2 regions of the Stutzerimonas balearica DSM 6083 genome follow, and region 1 is predicted to be linked to the other one. Evidence: predicted binding sites of a transcription regulator. Region 1 holds the regulator's gene; the other holds the start of a gene.
What was found. Region 1 encodes FliA, which starts transcription of late flagellar genes. Its sites were predicted from a motif close to CTAAAGTTTNNNNNNNNNNNGCCGNTAA; they were not measured.

Region 1 (7,389 bases):
CCAGCATGCCCTTTTCGACGGCCTTGGCGCGCAGGACATTGGCGTCCATTCCCTTGCCGTCGTCGGTGATCATCAGCAGGATGTGGTCACCCTCCTGCTCGGCGGACAACACTACCCGGCCGGTGCGCGGCTTGCCTGCGGCTTCGCGATCCTCGGGAGTCTCGATGCCGTGGTCGACCGCGTTGCGCACCAGGTGCACGAGCGGATCGGCCAGCGCTTCGACCAGGTTCTTGTCGAGGTCGGTCTCTTCACCGACCAGCTCGAGGTTGATCTCTTTCTTCAGGCTGCGCGCCAGGTCGCGGACCAGGCGCGGGAAGCGACCGAATACCTTCTTGATCGGCTGCATGCGCGTCTTCATCACCGCGCTCTGCAGATCGGCCGTCACCACGTCGAGATTGGACACGGCCTTGGCCATGGCTTCGTCGCCACTGCTGGCACCCAGGCGTACCAGGCGGTTACGCACCAGCACCAGCTCGCCGACCATGTTCATGATTTCGTCCAGGCGTGCGGTATCGACCCGCACGGTGGTTTCCGCTTCGCTGGCCGGTTTCTCCGCCGTGGCGCTCGCCGCGGCAGGCGTGCCACGGGCTGGTGCCTCGGCGCGTGTCGGAGCAGCCGCCGGCGCCTTGGCCGCCGCCGGCTTGGTGGCTTTTTCCGCGGGCTTGGCCGGTGCCGCTGGCGGCGTCGCCTCGGCGGCGCTGGAACTCACGCTGGCAGGCTCGAACTTGCCCTTGCCGTGCAGCTGATCGAGCAGCGCCTCGAATTCGTCGTCGGTGATGTGCTCGCCGCCGGTGGCTTCGCTCGCGGCAGCAACCGGTTGTTCGACCGGCTTGCCTGGCTGCGCGGCCGGCTTTTCAGCGTCCGGGGCGAACTGCCCCTTGCCATGCAGCTGGTCGAGCAACGCTTCGAATTCGTCGTCGGTGATCTCGTCGGATGCCGGCTCTGGGGCTGCGGCAGCGGGCGCCGTGCCAGCCGGCGCGGCGTCGGAAGCGCCACTGAAGCTGCCCTTGCCGTGCAGCTGGTCGAGCAGTGCTTCGAATTCGTCGTCAGTGATCTCATCAGGAGCTGCGCCCGACTCGGCCGTCGGCTCGGCCGCCGGCGCCTGGATCGCATCGAGCAGCTGCTCGTACTCGTTATCTACCGAGTCCTCGGCAGCCGCTACGACCGGCTCGGGAGCAGGTTCGGCCGCCGGTGCGGCCTCTTCGGCGCCTGCCGGCTCGGCCAGACGCGACAGCGCGGCCAGCAGCTCCGGCGATGCCGGGGTCGGCTCGACGCGCTCACGGACCTGATTGAACATGGCGTTGACCGAGTCCAGGGCCTGCAGCACTACGTCCATCAACTCGGAATCTACGCGGCGTTCGCCTTTGCGTAGCGTATCGAAGACGTTTTCGGCAACGTGGCAGCACTCGACCAGCTCGTGCAGCTGCAGAAAGCCTGCGCCGCCCTTGACGGTGTGGAACCCGCGAAAGATCGCATTGAGCAGGGCCATGTCATCGGGGCTGCTTTCCAGCTCCACCAGCTGCTCAGACAATAATTCGAGAATCTCGCCGGCCTCTACCAGGAAGTCCTGGAGAATTTCTTCATCGGCGTCGAAGCTCATATTCCTGTTCCCCTAAAAACCCAGGCTCGAAAGCAGATCATCCACGTCGTCCTGTCCCGACACGACGTCCTCACGCTTATCGGCATGCATCTGCGGACCTTCACCGTTGGACGGTGATTTTTCTTGTTTTTTCTTCTCTTGCTCGGCGCGCATGGCATCGCGGTCATGCTGGATGCCTGCAACACGGTCCACCTGACCCGCCATCAAGACGAGATTGAGCAGGTTGCTTTCGAGCTCGGTGATCAGTCGGGTGACGCGCTTGATGACCTGTCCGGTCAGATCCTGGAAGTCCTGGGCAAGCATGATTTCGCTCAGGTTCTGCGACAACAGGCTGCCGTCGTTCATGCTGCGCTTGAGGTACTGGTCGATGCGCTTGACCAGGCTGCGGAACTGGTCGGCGTCCATTTCGCGGCGCATGAAGCGCTGCCAGTCCGCCGTCAGACTCTGGGCCTCGTAGCTCACGTAGTTGACCAGCGGCGCGGACTCCTCCACCAGGTCCATGGTGCGATTGGCGGCCTTCTCGGTCATTTCCACGACATAGGAAAGCCGGTCGGTGGCATCGGTTATCGGTGACGGATCGCCGCCAGTGGCACAGGTATCCATCTCGAGCTTGACGATGGCGTTGTGCAGCTCGCGGGTGAGCTTGCCGACTTCCTGATAAAGGCTGTGGTTGCGCGCCTGGCTGAGCTCATTGAACATCTGCGTCGCTTCGTCGAAACGACCCTGCTGCAGGCTTTCAATCAACTTGGGGGCGTTGGCCTTCAGAGTCGCTTCGAACTCTGCCAGGCTTTGATCTGCTTGCGTCATAGTGCCCTCGCGGCGTTGCTGCTTCAGCCGTTGACGCGCTCGAAGATCTTCTCGATCTTTTCCTTGAGCACCTGGGCGGTGAAGGGCTTGACCACATAGCCGTTGACCCCGGCCTGGGCCGCTTCGATGATCTGGTCGCGCTTGGCTTCAGCGGTGACCATCAGTACCGGCAGATGCTTGAGGCGCTCATCGGCACGCACCTGGCGCAGCAGGTCGATGCCGCTCATGCCGGGCATGTTCCAGTCAGTCACCAGGAAATCGAAACTGCCGCTCTTGAGCATCGGCAAGGCCGTGGTGCCGTCGTCGGCCTCGGCCGTATTGGTGAACCCCAGATCACGCAAGAGGTTCTTGATGATGCGTCTCATCGTCGAGAAGTCATCGACGATGAGGATTTTCATGTTCTTGTCCAAGTCGACCTCCGTAATTCCAAAATCTCGGCAACCGAGCACGTCTCGCAGCAATACAGTCGATCAGGCGGCACGCCACTCGCCAAGGCGCGCCCGCAGACGCGCGGCACACTGGCTATGCAGCTGGCTTACGCGCGATTCGCTGACGCCCAGCACTTGACCGATTTCTTTCAAATTCAGCTCTTCGTCGTAATACAGCGACAGCACCAGCTTTTCCCGCTCGGGCAGATTGGCGATGGCATCGGCCAGGGCCTGCTGAAAACGCTCGTCTTCGAGGTCGCGGAAGGGTTCCGGGTGCGCGCTGCCGGCATCCTCGTTCAGTTCGCCGTGCTCGCCTTCCTGCAGCAGATCGTCGAAGCTGAAAAGCCGGCTGCCAAGCGTATCGCCCAGAATCCCGTAGTACTCGTCGAGGCTCAACTTAAGTTCGGCCGCAACCTCGTGATCTTTAGCGTCACGCCCGGTTCTGGCTTCGATGCCGCGGATCGCCTCGCTGACCATGCGCGAGTTGCGATGCACCGAACGGGGCGCCCAGTCGCCCTTGCGCACCTCGTCGAGCATGGTGCCGCGGATGCGGATGCCGGCGTAGGTTTCAAAGCTGGCGCCCTTGCCCGAGTCGTATTTCTTTGCCGCTTCCAGCAGCCCGATCATCCCTGCCTGGATGAGGTCGTCGACCTGCACGCTCGCCGGAAGGCGGGCCAACAGGTGGTAGGCGATGCGCTTGACCAGCGGGGCGTACTGATCGATCAGGCGATATTGCGCATCCTTTTCGTGTGCCTTGCTGTAATACATAGCGGATCCGGCAGTTTTCATTCGTGGTTCCCGGCAGTGCCTGGATTGATCAGTCGCTCGACGAAGAACTCCAGGTGCCCACGCGGGGTGGCAGGCAATGGCCAGGTATCGACCTTCTGCGCAATGGCCTTGAACGCCAGCGAGGACTTCGCCCGAGGATAGGCATCGTAGACGGCGCGCTGCTTCTGCACGGCCTTGCGCACCGACTCATCGTAGGGAATCGCGCCGACATATTGCAGCGCGACATCGAGAAATCGCTCGGTGACCTTGGTCAGCTTGGCGAACAGGTTGCGGCCTTCCTGCGGCGCGTGGGCCATGTTGGCCAGCACACGGAAGCGGCTGATGCCGTAGTCGCGATTGAGCAGCTTGATCAGCGCATAGGCGTCGGTGATGGACGTCGGCTCATCGGTGACCACCAACAAGACTTCCTGGGCGGCACGCACGAAGCTCACCACGGCGTCGCCGATACCGGCTGCGGTGTCGATGATCAGCACATCGAGCTCATCGCCCAGCTCGCTGAAGGCCTGGATCAGACCGGCATGCTGCAGGGTCGAGAGCTGGACCATGCTCTGGGTACCGGAGGCGGCCGGCACGATGCGGATGCCGCCTGGCCCCTGGATGAGCACGTCACGCAGGTCGCACTCACCGGCGATCACATCGGCCAGCGTGCGTTTGCTGGTCAAACCCAGCAGCACATCGACGTTGGCCAGGCCGAGGTCGGCGTCGAGCAATACGACGCGGCGACCGAGATCGGCCAGGGCCAGTGCCAGATTGACCGACACATTGGTCTTGCCGACGCCACCTTTGCCGCCGGTCACCGCAATCACCTGTACGGGATGCATACCCATCTTCAAACGCCCATATGTAGCAGGCCCAAGGGGCCGACGATGCGCCTTGCGGACGCATCAGGTTTATTCGATTGCCAGCGCGCGCTCAACCCGCCCGCCGCGACGATTCGTTGTACAAGCCGGCGAACATGTCCGCCATGGTTTCCTCGCTCGGCTCTTCGTCCGACTGCAAACTGACAGCGCGACTGACCAGTTGGTGGCTGCGCGGCAGATGCAGGTCGTCCGGAATACGCGGCCCGTCGGCCAGGTAGGCTATCGGCAAGTGCTGGCTGATCGTGAGCCCCAGCACATCACCGAGCGAACCAGCCTCGTCCAGCTTGGTCAGGATGCAGCCACTCAGGCCGCAGCGGCGATAGTTGTGCCACGCCGCCTTGAGCACCTGGCTCTGGCTGGTCGCGGCCAGTACCAGATAATTGCGTGACTTCACGCCTCGGTCCGACAGCGCGGCCAGCTGCTGACGCAGGGTCGGATCGCTGGCCGGAAGGCCGGCGGTATCGATAAGGATGACCCGCTTGCGTGCCAGCGACGCCAGCGAGCTGGCCAATGGCTTGGCGGGATCGATCTGCACCACCGGCACGTCGAGGATTCGCCCCAGCGTCTTGAGCTGCTCCTGCGCGCCGATGCGATAGTTGTCCATGCTCGCCAGGGCAATGCTCTGCGCGCCGTGCTTGAGCACGTAGCGCGCGGCCAGCTTGGCCAGGGTAGTGGTTTTGCCGACGCCTGCCGGGCCGACCAGGGCAATCACGCCACCCTCTTCCAGCGGCTCGTTCTTGCTGACCTTGATCGACTGCGCCAGGTGCGCAAGCAGCATGCGCCAGGCCTGCCGCGGATCACTGACGGTGGAGACCTTTTCCAGCAGGCTGCGCGACAGCTCGGCCGGCAGGCCGACGCGCTGCAGGCGGCGCCAGAGGCTGGCCTGCTGCGGACGACGGCTCTGCTCCTGGCCCCAGGCGATGGAGCCGAGCTGTACTTCGATCAGCTCACGCAGCCCCTGCAGCTCGCTGTACATGCTCTCGATGGCCCGGCTGTCGAGCGCCGGCGCCGCGCCGTTCGACACCGGCTCGGGTGCCGGCGCCGGCTTGGGCTCGTCAAGCAGTTGACGATTCTGTGCCGGCTGCGGCCGGGCACCGGACAGTTCTGCATGCGCGCTGGCGATGCGCGTCTGCGTCTTGCGCAGCTCGGCTTCGAGCGCGGGATTGGGCTTCTTCGCTTCGGGCGCGGCCTGCACCGGATAATCGAGCACAGCCGTCAGCTCCACGCCGCCGGCCACGCGCCGGTTGCCGATGATCACGGCATCGGCGCCCAGCTCGTCGCGAACCATCTTCATGGCGATGCGCATATCGGCGGCGAAGAAACGTTTGACCTGCATGGCCTGCACCCTCGATTAATTCTGTCCCACCGTCGAAACGATGGTGACCTGCTTGTTGTCCGGAATTTCCTGGTAGGCCAGCACATGCATGTTCGGCACCGCGAGCCGCGCGAAGCGCGAGAGCATCGCACGAACCGGACCCGCCACCAGGAGAATCGCCGGCTTGCCGAGCATTTCTTGACGCTGCGCGGCCTCCACGAGGGAGCGTTGCAACTTTTCGGCCATTCCCGGCTCCAGCAGGATGCCATCTTCGGCACCCTGTCCGGCCTTCTGCAGACTGTTGAGCAATATCTGTTCCAACCGGGGCTCGAGCGTGATGACAGGCAGCTCCGGCTCTAGTCCCACCACGTTCTGCACGATTGCACGCGACAGCGCGACACGCACTGCCGCGACCATCGCGGCGGGATCTTGACTCTTGCCGGCGACATTGGCGATGGCCTCGGCAATGGTGCGAATGTCACGAACTGGCACCTGCTCCTGCAGCAGCGTCTGCAGCACCTTGAGCAGCGTAGACAACGACACCATGCCCGGCACCAGCTCCTCGGCGAGCTTGGGCGAACTCTTGGCCAGCAGCTGCAGCAACTGCTGGACCTCCTCATGCCCCAGCAGTTCGTGAGCATGCTTGTAGAGCACCTGGTTCAGGTGCGTAGCAATCACCGTGCTGGCATCGACCACCGTGTAGCCAAGCGATTGAGCCTGGTCGCGCTGACTGCCCTCGATCCAGACCGCCTCCAGGCCGAAGGCCGGGTCCTTGGCGGCGATGCCGTTGAGCGGACCGAACACCTGCCCGGGGTTGATTGCCAGCTCCCGGTCCGGATAGACCTCGGCTTCGGCCAGGCTGACCCCCATCAGGGTCAGCCGGTAGGCGTTAGGCATCAGGTCGAGGTTGTCACGGATGTGCACCGACGGCATGAGAAAGCCCAGATCCTGCGACAGCTTCTTGCGCACGCCCTTGATTCGTCCGAGCAACTGCCCACCCTGGTTGCGATCGACCAGCGGAATCAGGCGGTAGCCCACCTCCAGCCCGACCATGTCGACGGGCGTGACGTCATCCCAGCCAAGCTCCTTGGCTTCGGTGGCGCGCTGGGCCGGCAACATCTCCTGCTGCTTCTGCACCTCCTGCTCGGCTTGCTTCTCCGTGCGCTTCTGGCGATACCAGATCCAGTACGCACCGGCCGCAGCCAGGGCACCGAGCCCGACGAAGGAAAAATGCGGCATGCCCGGCACCAGACCCATGGCGATCAGAATTGCCGCCGACACCGCCAGCGCCTTGGGCGAAGAGAACATCTGCCGATTGACCTGCTGGCCCATGTCCTCGGAGCTGGTGACCCGCGTCACCATGATCGCCGCTGCGGTGGACAGCAGCAGCGACGGGATCTGCGCCACCAGGCCGTCACCGATTGTCAGCAGCGCGTAGACCTGGCCGGCCTCGGCAAAGCTCATGCCGTGCTGGGCCATACCGATGCCCATGCCGCCGAGCAGGTTGATGAAGAGAATCAGCAGGCCGGCGATGGCATCACCGCGGACGAACTTGCTGGCACCGTCCATCGATCCGTAGAAGTCCGCCTC
Region 2 (7,389 bases), 940 kb from region 1:
CGGTCATCTTCGCCAGGTCCGCGCCGCCGCTGGCCAGCGACAGCGGGATCGAGCCGGAAAAGCCGCCGTGCCAGATGAGAAAGCCCGAATAGGCCGCGGCGACCAGCAGCGGGTAGTCGACGCCGCGCACCTGGCGGGCCAGCGCGCGGGCGAACACCGCGCCGATCACCAGGCCGAAGCCCCAGTTGATCCAGGAACCGGCCAGCGCCACCAGGGTCACCAGAATGATCGCCTGCCCCGGAGACTGCGGCACCCGGGCCATGCGGTCGAGCAGTCGATTGATCGCCGGCGCGCGGGCCAGGGCATGGCCGGTGACCAGGATCAGCGACATCTGCATGGTGAAGGCCAGCAGGTTCCAGAAGCCGTTGCCCCAGTGCTGCGCCATCGCCGTCAGCCCCTGGCCGGTGGCGAGCATCGCGGCGACCAGCACGATCAGCGTCAGCAGGATGGCGAAGACGAAGGGCGAGGGCAGGAAACGCTGCACCAGGTAGACGCTGGCGGCGGTTATTCTGTTGAGCATCGGAAGGTCCTCGTTTGTTGTTCTTGTCCATGGCGGGCGTGCCCGCTTCGGTTATTGAGTGCGGCGCGAGGATCGCCGTTCCCCGGGTTCGTCAAAGGTTCATGGCATGCGCGCACTGGCTTGGCTGATCGTCTCGACCGCTCTGCTCTGGGAGCTGCCGCCCGCGCTGGCGCAGGACCGCCTGGCGCTGCGCATCGGTGGGGAAACGCTGCGGGTGGAGCTGGCTGCCAGCGACCTCGAGCGCGCCCGCGGGCTGATGGCGCGCACCGAGCTGCCGGCCGACGCCGGCATGCTGCTGCGCTTCGAGCGCCCCGGGCGCCATTGCCTGTGGATGAAGAACACGCCGTTGCCGCTGTCGGCGGCGTTCATCGACGACGCCGGGCGGATCGTCGATCTGATCGACCTCGAGCCGCTGAGCACCGAGATCCGCTGCTCGCAAGCGCCGGCGCGTTATGCGCTGGAGGTGAACCAGGGCTGGTTCGCCGAGCACGCCATCGGCCCGGGCGCACGGGTGGAGGGATTGCCTGCGGACTAGCGCCGGCTCGCGCCGGCGCCGCCGCTCAGTAGCGGAACTGCCCGACCAGCGTTTGCAGGCCCACCGCGAGATGCGCGAGCTGGCTGCTGGCCTGCGCGGTCTGGCCGGCCGATTCGGTGACGCGATCGGCCACCTGATTGATGTTCACCACGTTCTGGCTGATTTCGTCAGCCACCGCGCTCTGCTGCTCGGCGGCGCTGGCGATCTGGGTGTTCATGTCGCTGATGCGGGTGACCGCGCCAGTGATGCCGCTCAGCGAGTCACCGGCCTGCTGGGCCTGGCGCACGCTGACCTCGACCTGGGCACGGCCCCGCAGCATCACCGCGGCGGAGTCGCGCGCGCCGGCCTGCAGCTGCTCGATCACCTGCTGGATTTCCACCGTCGACTGCTGGGTGCGCGAGGCGAGCGTGCGAACCTCGTCGGCCACCACGGCGAAGCCGCGGCCCTGTTCGCCAGCCCGCGCCGCCTCGATGGCAGCGTTCAGCGCCAGCAGGTTGGTCTGCTCGGCGACGCCGCGGATCACGTCCAGCACGGCGCTGATGCTCTGGCTGTCGGCCTCCAGCCGCTGGATGGCGGCAGCGGTACGCTCGACCTCGGCCGAGACGTTTTCGATCGAGCTGACCGTCTGCTGCACCACCTGCTGGCCCTGCTGGGCCTGCTCATCGGCGGCCTGGGCCGATTCGGCCGCCAGTGCGGCGTTACGCGCGACGTCCTGCACGGTGGCGGTCATCTCGTTCATTGCCGTGGCCACCAGCTCGATCTCGTGGCGCTGTTGTGCGACGTCGCGGTTGAACTCGTCGGTGATCGCCGACATCTCCTCGGCCGCGGCGGCCACTTGCGTCGTCGAGCCGGCCACCTCGCTGACCAGCCGGCGCACCTTCTCGACGAACAGGTTGAAGGCACCGGCCAGCTCGGCTACCTCGTTGCGCCCGCGCTGTTCCAAGCGCCGAGTGAGGTCGCCTTCGCCGGCGGCGATATCGCGCATCGCATCGACCGCGACCCGGATCGGGCTGACGATGCCGCGCGCCACCAGGGCCGCGACCAGCAGGCCGATGGCCAGCGCGATGCCGGCGACGACCAGTGCGGTGTTGCGCATCGAGGCCAGTGCGTCGGCGTAGCGGGTGCGGTCCATCGCCACTTCCAGCACGCCCAGCGGCTTGCCGGAGAAGTCCTCGACCGCCGATACCAGAACCGCCACCGGCTGGCCGTCGGCCTCGGCCTGGAAGATCACGTCATTGCCGGCGAGCGCCTGGCCGCGCTGCTCATCGCTGACCAGGGGGCTGCCAAATGTGGTGGCGAAGGGCTTGAAGCTGCCGCTGGCCTCGCGCAGCACCAGGCCGACGTCGACGTGGTAGCGCGCCTTGAAGGCGTCGAAGAACGCCTGGCCCAAGGACAGGCCGAACTCCACCGAGCCAACCGGCCGGCCCTGATGGCTGATCGGCACGAGGCCGCGAATGCCCAGGCCGGCGACGCCGGACTCGACACCCCGCACCGGCGTCTGGCGGGCGTTGGTGTCGACGATGGTCTGGCGGATCGCGGAAAGGTCGTCACCGAACTGCGCCGGCTTGTGCACGCGCAGGAAGGAGGTGGCCGGTGCCTTGTGGAACTGGAACTGGGTCAGGCCATAGTCGTTCGCCAGCTTCGCATAGCCCGGCACGAACAGCGCCGAGAGTCGTTCACGGTCATCGTCGGCCATCGCCTGCTGCACCTCGGGGATGTTCGCCACCAGGGCGGCGAGGCGCTCGGCGGTGAGGCTTTCGGCGGCGATGGTGGTGCTGACGTTGTCGAAGATGCCGCGCAGCTCGCGGCGCTCGGCGTCGGCCAGCAGGCTTTCGAAGCGGCTGAAGAACAGGGCGGTCAGGGTCGTGACGGTGACGATCAGCAGCAGCACGATACTGATCGCGATGCGCTGTCCGATGCGGATATTGGCGAGCATGCTCTGGAACTCCCGGCAGTAGGAAGGCTGCCGATGGGCAATGGAAGGGTGGGGCGTCGAAGGGGCTGCCTGGGGCGATAGGCATCGCCCGTAATATCGACCGGCAGGGCCGGGACCTTAAATCTTTCCTACAAGCGGCAGCGGCCGCTCAATCCAGCGGCAGCTCCGTGGTCCGCTTCACCTCGCTCATGGCGATGTGCGAGTGCGCTTCCTGCACGTGTGGGCGCTGCAGTAGCTGGTCGCGCAGGAAGCGCTCGTAGCTGTCGATATCGCGCGCCACCACCTTGAGCAGGTAGTCCGACTCGCCGGCCATGGTGTGGCATTCGAGCACCTCGGGGTAGCCGACCACGGCCTGCTCGAATTCGTCGAGGTTGCTGCGCCCATGGGCCGAGAGCTTGATGTTGACGAACACCGTCATGTCCAGCCCGAGCTTCTTCGGGTTGAGCAGGGCGACCTTGCGCTCGATCAGCCCTTCTTCCTGCATGCGGTGGATGCGTCGCCAGCAGGGCGACTGCGAGAGCTCGACCTTTTCGGCGATCTCGGCGGCCGACAGGTCGGCGTTGTGTTGCAGCAGGCGGAGGATCTTGCGGTCGACGGTGCTCAGCGGGGTCTGCATGTTCATTCCAGTTTTGTTGTTGTCGGCGAATCGTTCATGCAAGCGAACGTGGTTCTAGCGCAAAAGTAGAAAGAAAATCTCCCCTCGTCACGGCCAGACTGTAATCACGTGCCGGCGGGGCGATCCCCTGCCGCGAAAAAGGCGGGTGGCGCCGAACGCGACCACCCTGACTCCGATAACAACAAATTAGGAGCGCCCCATGTCTCTGGCCGAGATCCGTCTGGACGACAAGTACCGCCTTGCCACCGGGCACCTGTACCTCACCGGTACCCAGGCCCTGACCCGTCTGCCGATGCTCCAGCATCAGCGCGACCAGGCGCGTGGCCTGAACACCGGCGGCTTCATTTCCGGCTATCGCGGCTCGCCCCTGGGCGGGCTGGACAAGAGCCTCTGGGAAGCCCGCGACTACCTCAAGCAACACGCCATCCACTTCCAGCCGGGCGTCAACGAAGAGCTGGCCGCCACCGCGGTGTGGGGCAGCCAGCAGGCCAACCTGTTCCCCGGCGCCCGGTACGACGGCGTGTTCGCCATGTGGTACGGCAAGGGGCCGGGCGTCGACCGTGCCGGCGACGTGTTCAAGCATGCGAATGCGGCGGGTGTCTCCCCGCATGGCGGCGTGCTGCTGCTGGCGGGTGACGATCACGGCTGCAAATCCTCGACGCTGCCGCACCAGAGCGAGCATGCCTTCATCGCCGCCTCGATTCCGGTGCTGAATCCGGCCAACGTCCAGGAAATCCTCGACTACGGCATCATCGGCTGGGAGCTGTCGCGCTACTCCGGTTGCTGGGTGGCGCTGAAGACCATCGCTGAAAATGTCGATTCCTCCGCCGTGGTGGAAGTCGACCCGCTGCGCGTGCAGACGCGCATCCCGGACGATTTCGAGCTGCCCGAGGACGGCGTGCACATCCGCTGGCCGGACCCGCCGCTGGCTCAGGAAAAGCGCCTCAACCTGTACAAGATCTACGCCGCACGCGCCTTCGCCCGGGCCAACAACCTGAACCGGGTGATGCTCGATTCGCCGAACCCGCGCCTTGGCATCATCACCACCGGCAAGTCCTATCTCGACGTGCGGCAGGCGCTGGATGACCTGGGCCTGGACGAAGCGCTGTGCGCCTCGGTCGGCCTGCGGGTGCTCAAGGTCGGCATGAGCTGGCCGCTGGAGCCGGTCTCGGTGCACGAGTTCGCCCAGGGGCTGGACGAGATTCTGGTGGTCGAGGAGAAGCGCAGCATCATCGAGGACCAGCTCACCGGACAGCTCTACAACTGGCCCGTCAGCAAGCGTCCGCGGGTGGTCGGCGAATTCGACGAGCAGGGCAATTCATTGCTGCCGAACCTCTCCGAGCTGACCCCGGCGATGATCGCCCGGGTGATCGCCAAGCGCCTCGCGCCGATCTACACCAGCGACAGCATCCAGACCCGCCTGGCCTTCCTGGCCGCCAAGGAAAAGGCCCTGGCCGCGCGCAGCTACAGCACCGTGCGCACCCCGCACTACTGCTCCGGCTGCCCGCACAACACCTCCACCAAGGTGCCCGAGGGCAGCCGCGCCTCGGCCGGCATCGGCTGCCACTACATGGTGCAGTGGATGGACCGGCGCACCGAGACCTTCACCCAGATGGGCGGCGAGGGCGTCAACTGGATCGGCCAGGCGCCGTTCACCGACACCCCGCACATGTTCCAGAACCTCGGCGACGGCACCTACTTCCACTCCGGCAGCCTGGCGATCCGCGCCGCCGTGGCGGCGGGCGTCAACATCACCTACAAGGTGCTCTACAACGACGCCGTGGCGATGACCGGCGGCCAGCCGATCGACGGCGAACTGCGCGTCGACCAGCTCAGCCGGCAGATCGCCGACGAGGGCGTCCGGCGCATCGCCCTGGTCAGCGACGAGCCGGACAAGTACCCGAGCCGCGACGGCTTCGCGCCGATCACCACTTTCCACCATCGCCGCGAACTGGACGCCGTGCAGCGCGAGCTGCGCGAATTCAAGGGCGTCTCGGTGATCATCTACGACCAGACCTGCGCCACCGAGAAGCGCCGCCGGCGCAAGCGCGGCAAGCTGGAAGACCCGGCCAAGCGCGTATTCATCAATGCTGCGGTATGCGAGGGCTGCGGCGACTGCGGCGAGAAGTCCAACTGCCTGTCGGTGCTGCCGAAGGAAACCGAGCTGGGGCGCAAGCGCGAGATCGACCAGAACGCCTGCAACAAGGACTACTCCTGCGTCGAAGGCTTCTGCCCGAGCTTTGTCACCGTGCATGGCGGCGGGTTGCGCAAGCCCGAGGCGGTCGGCCATGGCATCGAGGCCGGCGCGCTGCCCGAGCCGCAGCATCCGTCGCTGGAGCGGCCGTGGAACGTGCTGATCCCCGGCGTCGGCGGCAGCGGCGTGACCACCCTCGGCGCGCTGCTCGGCATGGCCGCGCACCTGGAAGGCAAGGGCTGCACCGTGCTCGACCAGGCCGGCCTGGCGCAGAAATTCGGCCCGGTGACCACTCACGTGCGCATCGCTGCGAAGCAGAGCGACATCTACGCGGTGCGCATCGCCGCCGGTGAAGCCGACCTGCTGCTCGGCTGCGACCTGGTGGTGGCGGCCGGTGACGAGTCGCTGACCCGGCTCAATGAGCAGATCAGCAATGCCGTGGTGAACAGCCACGAATCGGCCACCGCCGAGTTCACCCGCAACCCGGATGCCCAGGTGCCCGGCGCGGCCATGCGCCAGGCGATCAGCGACGCGGTCGGCGCGGAGAAGACCCACTTCGTCGACGCCACCCGCCTGGCCACCCGGCTGTTGGGCGACAGCATCGCCACCAACCTGTTCCTGCTCGGCTTCGCCTATCAGCAGGGGCTGCTGCCGATCAGCGCCGAGGCCATCGAGAAAGCCATCGAACTCAATGGCGTTGCCGCCAAGCTGAATCTGCAGGCCTTCCGCTGGGGCCGCCGTGCGGTGCTAGAGCGCGAAGCGGTGGAAGGTCTGGCGCGCCCAGTCGAGGTCGCCGAACCACTCTGTAAAACCCTGGAAGAGATCGTCGAGTGGCGCGTGGACTTCCTTACCCGCTACCAGAACGCCGGGCTGGCGCGCCGCTATCGCCAGCTGGTCGAGCGCGTGCGCGATGCCGATACGGCGGACGATCTGGCGCTGTCCAAGGCCGTCGCGCGCTACTACTTCAAGCTGCTGGCCTACAAGGACGAGTACGAGGTCGCACGCCTCTACAGCGAGCCGGACTTCCGCCAGCAGCTCGAGGCGCAGTTCGAGGGCGACTACAAGCTGCAGTTCCACCTGGCTCCGGCCTGGCTGGCCAAGCGTGACCCCGTCACTGGCGAGCCACGCAAGCGCGAGTTCGGCCCCTGGATGCTCAACGCCTTCGGTGTGCTGGCCAAGCTGCGCTTCCTGCGTGGCACGCCGCTGGACCCGTTCGGCTATGGCCACGACCGTCGCGTCGAACGCCAGCTGATCAGCGAATACGAGAAGACCGTGGACGAGCTGCTGGCCCAGCTCAAGCCGAGCAACTACCGCACCGCCGTGGCCATCGCCGCGCTGCCGGAGCTGATCCGTGGCTACGGCCCGGTGAAGGAACGCGCCATCGCCAAGGCCCGCCAGCAGGAAAAGTTGCTCCGCGAGCAGCTGGCCAAGGGCGACGAGGTGCAGAGCGTGCGGCTGTTCCAGCCGGCGGCCTGAGCGCCCCGGCGCTGGGCGCTCGTCGCGTCGGGCAGCGTTGTTCGGTGGGCTTCAACCCACCGGCAGGGCACGCAGCAGCGGCCCGTCACCCTGTTCGCCCAGGGCCAGATGA

Region 2: CL52_RS16855 (methyl-accepting chemotaxis protein) is a predicted target of FliA. The motif match lies at 3,085-3,112, and genes of this name have one in related genera.

What each region holds. Positions count from the first base shown of each region.
Region 1 covers NZ_CP007511.1:2,691,217-2,698,605, forward strand. Annotated here, with positions in the region: gene CL52_RS12195 (chemotaxis protein CheA) at 1-1,600, opposite strand, end outside; gene CL52_RS12200 (protein phosphatase CheZ) at 1,613-2,407, opposite strand; gene CL52_RS12205 (chemotaxis response regulator CheY) at 2,431-2,805, opposite strand; gene fliA (RNA polymerase sigma factor FliA) at 2,878-3,603, opposite strand; gene fleN (flagellar synthesis regulator FleN) at 3,621-4,451, opposite strand; gene flhF (flagellar biosynthesis GTPase FlhF) at 4,537-5,820, opposite strand; gene flhA (flagellar biosynthesis protein FlhA) at 5,836-7,389, opposite strand, start outside.
Region 2 covers NZ_CP007511.1:3,631,594-3,638,982, reverse strand. Annotated here, with positions in the region: gene CL52_RS16865 (short-chain fatty acid transporter) at 1-520, opposite strand, end outside; gene CL52_RS16860 (DUF192 domain-containing protein) at 627-1,055, shown strand; gene CL52_RS16855 (methyl-accepting chemotaxis protein) at 1,081-2,991, opposite strand; gene CL52_RS16850 (Lrp/AsnC family transcriptional regulator) at 3,140-3,607, opposite strand; gene CL52_RS16845 (indolepyruvate ferredoxin oxidoreductase family protein) at 3,807-7,277, shown strand.